2 linked regions of the Sphingobium yanoikuyae genome follow. The protein of the gene in region 1 interacts with the protein of each later gene in a pairwise test. Links are inferred from orthologs where the notes say so. Each region holds a gene or a part of one and is shown on either strand. Other genes may lie near its edges.

The links. The genes of interacting proteins can lie anywhere in the genome.
Region 2: the proteins of HH800_RS17505 (region 1) and HH800_RS04305 interact in binary tests that used the Escherichia coli proteins (3 or more experiments, as listed by UniProt). The link is inferred for Sphingobium yanoikuyae from one-to-one orthologs.

Annotation. Positions count from the first base shown.
Region 1 is NZ_CP053021.1:3,628,251-3,633,603, forward strand. Bases 1-2,913 are described here. They hold HH800_RS17505 (Do family serine endopeptidase), read left to right. Parts: upstream 1-659; coding sequence 660-2,168; downstream 2,169-2,913. Other genes in these bases: hflC (protease modulator HflC), read left to right, coding at 1-531; HH800_RS17510 (helicase HerA-like domain-containing protein), read left to right, coding at 2,286-2,913. Also shown: more of HH800_RS17510, read left to right, coding at 2,914-3,917; HH800_RS17515 (MFS transporter), read left to right, coding at 3,989-5,293; cysK (cysteine synthase A), read left to right, coding at 5,290-5,353. UniProt on the Escherichia coli protein: DegP acts as a chaperone at low temperatures but switches to a peptidase (heat shock protein) at higher temperatures.
Region 2 is NZ_CP053021.1:809,378-814,501, reverse strand. Bases 930-3,903 are described here. They hold HH800_RS04305 (OmpA family protein), read right to left. Parts: upstream 2,968-3,903; coding sequence 1,891-2,967; downstream 930-1,890. Other genes in these bases: HH800_RS04295 (hypothetical protein), read right to left, coding at 3,664-3,903; HH800_RS04300 (DUF2793 domain-containing protein), read right to left, coding at 3,150-3,653; HH800_RS04310 (superoxide dismutase family protein), read right to left, coding at 930-1,415. In the rest of the region: thpR (RNA 2',3'-cyclic phosphodiesterase), read left to right, coding at 297-854; more of HH800_RS04310, read right to left, coding at 879-929; more of HH800_RS04295, read right to left, coding at 3,904-4,788; HH800_RS04290 (hypothetical protein), read left to right, coding at 4,767-4,982.

The DNA.
Region 1 (5,353 bases):
TATCGCATCGTCGATCCGCTGCGCATGTATATTTCCGCCGGCAGCGAGGAAAAGGTGTCGGACGCGCTGCGCCCGATCCTGGGCTCGGCACTGCGCAACGAACTGGGCAAGCGGCCTTTCGCCGCGCTGCTCAGCCCCGAGCGCGGCCAGGTGATGCAGAATATCGAGGCCGGGCTTGACCGGGTCGCGCGCCAATATGGCGCCGAGATCGTCGACGTGCGGATCAAGCGCGCCGACCTGCCCGACGGCACGCCGCTGGAAAGCGCCTTCACCCGCATGCGCACCGCGCGCCAGCAGGAAGCGCTGACGATCCGCGCCCAGGGCCTGAAGCAGGCACAGATCATTCGCGCCGAAGCCGACGCCAATGCCGCCCGCATCTATGCGGAAAGCTTTGGCAAGGACGCGAATTTCTATGACTTTTATCGCGCCATGCAGGCCTATCGTTATACCTTCGCCCCGGATCGGGCGGGCGGCACGACGATGGTGCTGTCGAAGGACAATGAGTTCCTGAAGCAGTTCCAGGGCCGCTAACAGCAGGTTTCAGGATCATTACGGAACCAGTGTCATTCAATATCGGTTAAGGCAGGGCGGCGCATCGATAAGGCTCCCCGAGAGTCCCGCCCTTCCCGCTCCCGAATTTCTGAAGAGGACCGTCACGAGTGCGTTACGCTTATGCCATCACCGGCGCCCTGCTGCTCGGCGGCACCGCCATCGCCGTCACGACCAGTTCCAATGTCGGCGCGCAGACCGCCCAGAATGAAGGCCTGCAGGCCGCTGCCCCCGCCGGCGCGCCCGCCAGCCTGGCCGACATGGTCGAAAAGCTGCAGCCGGCCGTGGTCAACATCTCGACCAAGCAGCGCGTCACCGTGCAGAATCCCTTCGCCGGCACGCCCTTTGGCGACCTGTTCGGCCAGGGTGGCGGCGGCAAGCCGCAGACCCGTCAGGCCCAGTCGCTTGGCTCGGGCTTCCTGATCTCGGCCGATGGCTATATCGTGACCAACAATCACGTCGTGTCGGCCGGTGCGGAAGGCGCTAGCGTCGACAGCATCACGGTCACCATGACCAACAAGGAAGAATATCCCGCCAAGCTGGTCGGCCGCGATCCCGCAACCGACCTTGCCGTGCTGAAGATCGACGCGAAGAAGCCCCTGCCCTTCGTCAAGTTCGGCGACAGCACCAAGGCGCGCGTCGGTGACTGGGTCGTCGCGATCGGCAATCCCTTCGCCCTGTCGGGCACCGTGACCGCCGGCATCATCTCCGCCGTGCATCGCGGCACCGGCGGCACCTATGACAAGTTCATCCAGACCGACGCCTCGATCAATCAGGGCAATAGCGGCGGTCCGATGTTCGACATGCGCGGCAACGTGATCGGCATCAACAGCCAGATCCTGTCGCCTTCGGGCGGCAATGTCGGCATCGGCTTCGCCATCCCCTCGGAACAGGCAGCGCCGATTGTCGACACGCTGCGCCAGGGCCAAAGCATCAAGCGCGGCTATCTGGGCGTGCAGATCAGCCCGCTGGGCGAGGATATGGCGGACTCGCTCGGCCTCGCGAAGAATCGCGGCGAGTTCGTGCAGGGCGTCGAGCCTGGCAAAGGCGCCGAAAAGGCCGGCATCAAGGCGGGCGACGTGATCGTCAGCGTCGCCGGTCAGGAAGTGACGCCGGACCAGAATCTGTCGTCGATCGTCGCCAACAGCAAGATCGGGTCGAGCGTGCCGATCGTGCTGCTGCGCAACGGCCAGCGCATGACCCTGAACGCGGTCGTGGGCGAGCGCCCGAGCGAAGACGAACTCAATAACTTCGCCCAGCAGCAGGATGATGATTTCAGCCAGCAGGGCGACCAGGGCAGCGATACCCAGGCAGCGCAGAAGTCGCTGGGCATCTCCGCCATCCCGCTGACCCCCAGCATCACCCGCCAGCTGGGCGTTGCCGGCGACACCCGCGGCATCGTCATCACTGCCGTTGACGGGTCGACCGATGCCGGTGCCAAGGGCCTGCGTCGCGGCGACGTGATCCTGTCGGCCAACAACCGGCCGGTGCTGACCCAGGCGGATCTGGATGCACAGGTGAAGGCGGTGTCGGCCCAGGGTCGCAACGCCATCCTGCTGCAGGTGCTGCGTCGCGGCCAGGCGCCGTTGTTCCTGCCAATCCGCCTGCGCGACAAGTAAGTCAGCGAAAGCGACAATCGTTACGGGCCGCGCTTGCCGGATTGCCTGCCTCCCTTCTAAGAAGGAGCAGACAGTCCGGCGGGCGCGGCCCGACCCGTTTTTGAGGAGCATAAGCCCATGAGCGACGGCATCTTCCTTGGTCTGGGCGCGCCCGAAAAGGACGGCGGCATCCCCCAATATCTGAACCTGCGCCGGGCCAATCGCCACGGCCTGATCGCCGGCGCCACCGGCACCGGCAAGACGGTGACGTTGCAGGGCATCGCCGAAAGCTTCTCGGCGCTCGGCGTCCCGGTGTTCGTGGCCGATGTGAAGGGCGACCTGTCGGGCATTTCGATGGCCGGTTCGCCGACCGCCAAGAATGCCGACAAGCTGGTGTCGCGCGCCAAGGAAATCGGCATCGCCGATTACAGCTATGCCGACAATCCCGCGATCTTCTGGGACCTCTATGGCGAACAGGGCCATGCGATCCGCACCACGGTCAGCGAGATGGGGCCACTGCTGCTGGCCCGGCTGATGGGCCTTAACGACACGCAGGAAGGCGTGCTCAACATCGCCTTCAAATATGCCGATGAGGAAGGGCTGCTGCTGCTCGACCTGGGCGATCTGCAGGCCATGCTCGCCTATTGCGCGGAAAATGCCGATACGCTGTCGGCCCGTTTCGGCAATGTGACCAAGGCCAGCGTCGGCGCGATCCAGCGCCAGTTGCTCCAGCTCGAAACCCAGGGCGGCGACCATTTCTTCGGAGAGCCCGCGCTCGACATCCACGACTTCCTGAAGGTGGACGACAAGGGGCGCGGTTATGTGAACATCCTCGCCGCCGACAAGCTGATGCAGAGCCCGAAGCTCTACGCCACCTTCCTGCTCTGGTTGCTGAGCGAATTGTTCGAGACGCTGCCCGAAGTGGGCGATCCGGAAAAGCCGGTGCTGGTCTTCTTCTTCGACGAGGCCCATCTGCTGTTCGACGACGCGCCGGCGGCATTGCAGGACAAGATCGAGCAGGTCGTGCGCCTGATCCGTTCCAAAGGCGTCGGCGTTTATTTCGTTACCCAGAACCCGATCGACATTCCCGAAGCCATTGCCAGCCAGCTCGGCAACCGGGTCCAGCATGCGCTGCGCGCCTTCACCCCGCGCGACCAGAAGGCGATCAAGGCCGCGGCCGACACCTTCCGCATCAACCCCGATCTCGACATCGAAACCGCGATCACCGAACTCAAGACCGGTGAAGCTTTGGTATCGCTGTTGCAGGAAGATGGTGCGCCGGGCGTGGTCCAGCGCACGCTGATCGCCCCGCCCCGCTCGCGCCTCGGCCCGGTCGATGCCAAGGAGCGGGCGATCATCCAGTCGATCTCGCCCTGCGAGGGCAAATATGACACCGCCGTCGACCGCGAATCCGCCGAGGAAATCCTGGCCGCGCGCGGCGAGGCCGCCGCTGCCGCCGCGCAGGCCGCCAAGGCCAAGGCCGAAGCCGACAAGGCCGCTGCCGCCCAGGCCAAGGTCGAGGCCAAGCAGCGCGAACAGGAGTTGAAGGAGCAGGCCCGGCGCGATGCCGCCGCCGCGCGCGAGGCAGCCAAGCCCAGCGGCTTCGACAAGGCGGTCCAGTCGGCGACCCGCTCCGCCGCCTCCTCGGTCGGCCGCCAGGTTGCCAACGAACTGGGCCGTGCCGTGTTCGGCGGATCAAGCCGCAAATCCTCGGGCGGTGGCATCGCCGGCCAGCTGGTGCGCGGCATATTGGGCAGTCTGTTCAAATAAGGATGGAAAGGGGCCGGTCGATTATGTCCGGCCCGTTGCTATCCGCCACGGGATAAGGCTAGAGCGCGGCCATGTCTTCCTCGGCTGCTGCACCCCACCCGCTCCATTTCGGCAATTTCCGCGCCTATCTGGTCGGCCGTTTCTGCGCCACGCTGGCGCAGTACAGCATGATGATCCTGCTCGCCTGGCAGGCCTATAATGTCGCGCGGGAGACGATGAGCACGGGCGCGGCATCGGCGCAGCTTGGCCTCATCGGCCTGGCGCAGTTCCTACCGCTCTTCTTCCTGACGCCGGTGACTGGCTGGGTGGCCGATCATTTTGACCGGCGGATCATCACCCGGCTGACGCTGGCGCTGCTGATGCTCGCCGCAGCCGTGCTGGCCTTCGCCACCTATGAGGGTTGGGTCAGCCTGCCGCTGATCTTCGGCATCGCGGTCATCGTCGGCATCGCCCGCGCCTTCAACGGGCCGGCCTATGGCGCATTGGCGCCCAATCTGGTGCCGCCTGCCGTGCTGCCGACCGCCATCGCCCTGTCGTCGGTCGCCTGGCAGACCGGCGACATCCTCGGCAAGGCGGTGGGCGGCTATGCCTATGCGATCGAGCCCTGGGCCGCCTATGCGCTGTCGGCGGCCTTGTTCGGCGTCGGCCTGATATCGATGATGATGATCGGGCCGGTGCCCCAGCCGCCGCGCCAGCAGGGCCGCCATCCGATCCGCCAGATGATCGACGGCTTCACCTACCTCAAGAGCAACCGGCTGGTGCTGGCGACGATCACGCTGGACCTGTTCGCGGTATTGCTGGCCGGTGCGACCGCGCTGCTGCCCGTCTATGCCCGCGACATCCTGCATGTCGGGTCGACCGGCTATGGCCATCTGGCGATCGCGCCGGGGATCGGCGCGGCGCTGACAGCGCTCTGGTTCTCCTTCCGGCCGATGAAGACGCAGGTCGGCCTCAAGATGCTGGCGGCGGTCATCCTGTTCGGCCTGGCCACGATCGCCTTCGGCTGCACCGCCTTCCTGCCGCGCGACATTGCGGTGGAGGCTGGGATCGCCGCGCTGATCGTGCTGGGCGGCGCCGACATGGTGTCGGTGTTCGTGCGCCAGTCGCTGGTGCAGCTGCACACGCCCGATGCGATGCGCGGCCGCGTTTCCAGCCTGTCGCAACTGACCATATCCGCGTCCAATGAACTGGGCGAAGCGGAATCGGGCTTCCTTGCGGCGCTCGTTGGGCCTATCGCTGCGGTCATCGGGGGTGGCGTCGGCGCCATTCTCGTCACGATATTCTGGGCGCGGCTCTTTCCCGAACTGCGCCTTGCACGCACTTTCGACCCACCCGACTTAAGGGAGGCGGACATCAGCCAGGAGACGGCCCAATGAAAGCTGCCACTATTCTCGATACCATCGGCAATACCCCCCATGTCCGGGTCAACCGGCTGT
Region 2 (5,124 bases), 2.8 Mb from region 1 along the record:
GGTGCGCAGTCACCCAAGCCCTCCACCATTAAGAGGATGGTGAAGATCGGAAGGGTGATGAGCAACGACATGCCGCAGCCCCACTTGCCACCCCGCGTTCCACCACCCCGGTATCTGCCGTCATCCATCCATCGATATTACCCAGCGAACGAATGTCCGCTAGTGGCATCAAAAAATCGACCTATGAGCGGCAATAGATGGTCGTCAGCCGTCAAAGCGCGACGCCGACATTGCGCCCATTCTCCCGCGCCACCCCGCCCCTATCCGCACGCCACCTTTCTCCCTATCTACTCCTCATGCACCGCCTGTTCGTCGCCACCCGTCCGCCTGCCACGATCCGCAGCCAGCTTCTGGCCCAGATGGCCGGCATCCTAGGCGCGCGCTCGCAGGATGATGGCCAGTTGCACCTGACCCTGCGCTTCATCGGGGAAGTGGATCGCCATCAGGCAGATGATATCGCCGATGCGCTCGCTGGCGTCCGCTTCCAGCCATTCACCATCACGGTCGCCGGCACCGGCTATTTCGATCGGCGCGGCGTGGTCGACACCTTATGGGCCGGGGTGCAGCCGCGCGATCCGCTCGCCCATCTTCATGCCAAGGTGGATCGCGCCTGCACATCGACCGGCATCGCGCCCGAAGCCCGCGCCTATCTGCCGCACATCACCCTCGCCCGCTTCAGTCGGCACGGCGGCGACATCGCGCCCTTCCTGGCGCTGCACGCCGGCCTTGCATCGCCCGCCTTCACCGTGGACGAATTCAGTCTCTATGAAAGCCGGCTCGGCCATGCCGGCTCGAGCTATCACATAGTCGAAACCTATCGCGCAGACGGTCATCCCGGCGTCCGCGACGATTGACGCGGACGCCGGGGCAATCATGGCTCAGCCGACGCTCAGCACGCCACAGGCGACGCGGCCGCCGGCATTACCGGTCGGGTCGCTCTTGTAATCGTCGGCCTGGGCATGGATCACGATGGCCGCGCCATCGGCATCCAGCAGCGGCGTCGCGCCGTCGCTGATCGTGCCGCCTGGCACGACATATTCGATCTCGCCGCTGCCGTCAGGCTTGGCCTGCATGTTGGGCATGTCGCCCATATGCATGCCCTGCGGATTATCCTTGCCATGCTGATGGCTGGTCGGGTTCCAATGCCCCCCCGCGCTGGTGAAGTCCGGCCCCGTACAGACGCCGGTGGTGTGGATATGCACCGCGTGGATGCCCGGCGTCAGCCCCTGCGCCTTGACCACCACATGCAGGCCATCGCCTGCCTGGGTCACCACGGCGGTGCCGCGCGCGCTGCCATCGCCAGCGGCCAGCTTGGCCTTGGCGGTCGGCGCGGCGGGCGCGCTCTGGCTGGTCGCGGCACAGGCCGTCACGGCAGCGAGCAAAGGCAGGGCAAGGAACAGGGCGGCGGTCTTCATGGCAAACTCCCGATCACGGAAACAACTGCGCGAACGCGGCAGACGCGTCTTTGTTGCCGATCCGATCCGGTTTGTCATGCCCTTCTGCATATCGTTCGCAATAAAAGCAGGGAGATAGCATGGCATCCATGCTGACGCCCCTCCTTCACCGCCCCCAAGAGCCGTCCGGAGGCAATAGCCTGAAATCGCGATGTGTCATATGTCAGGCCGAAGCCCGGTAGCAATCCGGATCGCAGCGTTATCGGTTCGCCCCGGCAAATAGCTGGCCGGCCATGAGCGCAGACATGATCAGCCGCCCATGCGCCGATCGTCTACGCTGCCCAGCACATGACATGCCGGACAGATATCCATTCCCCCCCGGATCGCGACAGACTCCAACGCACGACAGGTCAGCGCGCGCGACGCAGGACAAGAAAAAGGGGCCGATCTTGCGACCGGCCCCTCTTCATATTCCATCCCGAAGGACGGAAATTTCTTACTGACCCGAACCCGGACCGTAGCTGATTTCCACGCGACGGTTCTGGACTTCGCGAACGCCGTCCGCGGTGTCGACGCGCGGCTTCGATTCACCGAAGGCCTGGGTGGTCATCACACCGTCAGGGATACCCTTCGAGGCGAGATAGGCCTTGGCGGCGTCAGCGCGACGCTGCGACAGACCAACGTTGTACGAGGCTGCGCCCGAACGGTCAGCGTGACCGGCCAGCATGACCTGGGCGTTGCCGCAAGCGCTGTAGGCCGAAACCGCGTTGTCCAGAATGGTGGCGGCGTCAGGCGTGATGTCCGACTTGTCCCATTCGAAGAAGACAATGTACGGCCCAGGCGAGCATTCCGGCGCCGGCGGGGGCGGCGGAGGCGGCGGCGGGGGCGGCGGGGGCGGCGGGGGCGGCGGGGGCGGCGGAGCAGGCTCAGCCGGAGCGCCGAAGTTGTAGGTCAGGCCGAGCAGCAGGCTGTGCGTACGCAGCTTGGTGCTGGCTTCCGAACCGGCGGGGCCACCGATGGTGGTGTAGGCCGGGATCAGCTTGATGTCGTCCTGGTTGAAGAAGCGATACTTCAGCGAGACGTCGACATTGTTGGTGACCGGGTAACGCACGCCGGCGATCGCCTGCCAGGCGAAACCGGTGTCGCTGTCGTTCACCAGGTCGTTGGCCAGCTTGCCACGCGACACGCCGACACCGCCGCCGACGAAGCCCTGCAGGCCGTCATCGGGACCAAAGTCGAGCAGGCCGTTCAGCATGAACGAGAGGGCCGAGGCCGCACCGCCGAAGCCGCTATCGTCGAGGTCGACCTTGGCGCGCTTGTAGGCAGCTTCGGCTTCGAGGCGGAAGCCGCCGAAGTCGTAGCCGATATTGGCGTCGAAATCATAACCCTTATGGTAGTCAGCCGCCACGGTGTTGCTGGCTACGGTACCGTTACCGGGGGTGAAGGTGATGTCCTGATCTTCAACGATCATTACGCCGGCGTCGACGCCGACATACCAGCTGTTGTCGCGCGCCAAGGCCGGGGTGGCCAGGGCACTGGTCGCAAGCGCAGCCGCGAGGGCAAGCTTCCGCATTTGAATTCCCCTTTCAAAAGTGTCACGAAGGACTGCTGAAACCATGTATCGGCAAGAAGGTTTCATGGCAAGTCCACAATTCGTGAAACCGTTGCAAAAATAACGCAGTAGGGACATCCCCCAGGCTCGCCTCCAAGCTAATACCTACCCCTCTCCATGAAAAGATCGCCGATACTCCAGAATTACATGGAGATCAGGCCATGAGCCTGCAAAGCGGCCAATATCGCGGCAATTGCGCCACGACTCTCGCTATCGACGGTCGTTCCACCGGTTGGCCCGGTGATCGCGGGCTGGCGCGCGCCGACAATTTGCTGGCCGGCGACATAAAATCCTTCGCTGCGCACCGCATCATCCCGCCATGCCGTACCGTCATGCACCATGGCATGGCCGCGATCCGTCACCGCCAACCGCAATCCGGCGCGTGGCGCGACGAAACGCCAGCCGCCTTCGGTCCAGCCAGCGACATGTTCCTGCCGCCCGGCCCAGGCACCGCTCGCCCCCGCCGCCACGATCCAGCATTGCCCGGCAACCGGCGCCGTCGGCGGCACAGCCAGGTCGGCGCTTTCCGCCACCCCGTGCAGCAGCATGTCGATCCGCGCCAGCGCCTCATTATGCATGATTTCCTTCTGCGCCTGCCCGGCATGGAGCAGCGGCAGCGCCCAGCGATCGCTCGTCTCGTTCATCATCCTCGCCTCCTCACAGCAGCATCTCGATCATCCCCGGCCGCCCCAGCGCCCGCGTGCCGACCTGCCGCACGTCCATGCTCAGCGGCCCGCTCACGCCATCCATCGCGATCATCGCCGCATCATAGGTCCAGCCCGGTTCCGTCACCTCGGCCCGCCGCACCAACCGCGCCCCGTCCAGCACCCGCAGCTCATAGCGCTCGCTTTCCTCCGCCAGCGGCACGTCGCCACCACTGCTCCATCGCCATCCCGCCCGGCTGCGCCGGGTCCAGCCGATCCGCCATCCGCCTGCTCCGTCCAGCACCGCGTTCAGATGCACCGGCGCCGGCGGCACCAGCGCCGCGCCGTCGATCATGACTTCCGCCGTCGCGGGTTCCACGTCGCCGATGCCGATCGCCAGCAGACGCATCGCCGCGCCGATATCCCCCTCCATCCCCGCCACCGCCAGCGGATCGACCAGCCGGTCCGCCTCGATCAGCAGGAAGGGCGTGCCAGCCTCCTGCCCTGCCATCGCCCATTCCGTACCGCGCAGCCCGCGCCGCAGCGCCTCCAGCCGATAACTGGCCGGCCCGGTCCGCACTGCCCGGCCGAACTGGACCAGTTCCTGCCCCACCAGGCACAGATTGCGCCCCTGCGCCAAGGCCGCGCCGTCCGCGCTCGCCAGTTCCATATCCTCGGCCAGCAATGTCACCGACAGGCTGTTCACCATGTCGAGCAGCAACGTGCTGCCCGGCGGCAAGGCGGCGTCGATCTGCCCCATCACCGCGCGCAGCGCCGTCCGCCCGATCGGCTCGGCGGTCCCGCCCGCATCCAGCGCATAGAGCGCCGCGCTGCGCCAGCCCGGCCCGCCGCTCGCCGCCGCCACCAGTTGCGGCCCGTTCGCCACCCCCTCGGTCAGGCGCGGCAGGTCCGCCAGCATCAGCCGGGTGGGACCATGCGGCGCATCCAGCTGCCGCACGATCTGGCCCGACGACACGCTGCCCGGCGCGCTCCCGCCGGCCCCCGCCAGCCGCCGCAGCGCCAGCCGCACCGCCATCGCCTCCCATTCCCGTTCCTCGATCCGCCACAGCCCCGGCGCATCGGCCAGCGCCACGATCATTCCCGGCTCCAGCACCAGTGCCCGCCAGTCGCCGCGCACCGTCATGCCCCTCGACCGCCGCGATCCAGCCGCTGTGCAGCACCAGCCCGACCCGCTTTTCGCCCGGCGCAAAGCTGACCGCCCCGCCCCCGGCCGACGACGCCATCGGTTCGCGCACCAGCCGCCCCTCGCCATCCAGCGTGCCGCTGCCCGCCTCCCACGCCGCCGGATCATCCACCCCGACGATCATGTAGGGAAAGCGCGCGCGCGCCCCCAGCGCATCGGCAAAGGCGCGGTAGCCCGCCAACGCCCCGCCCAGCAGCAATGGCCCATCGCCGACATCGAAACAGACCTCGCGCACCAGGTCCGCCATCACCCATTCGCTGATCGCCCCCT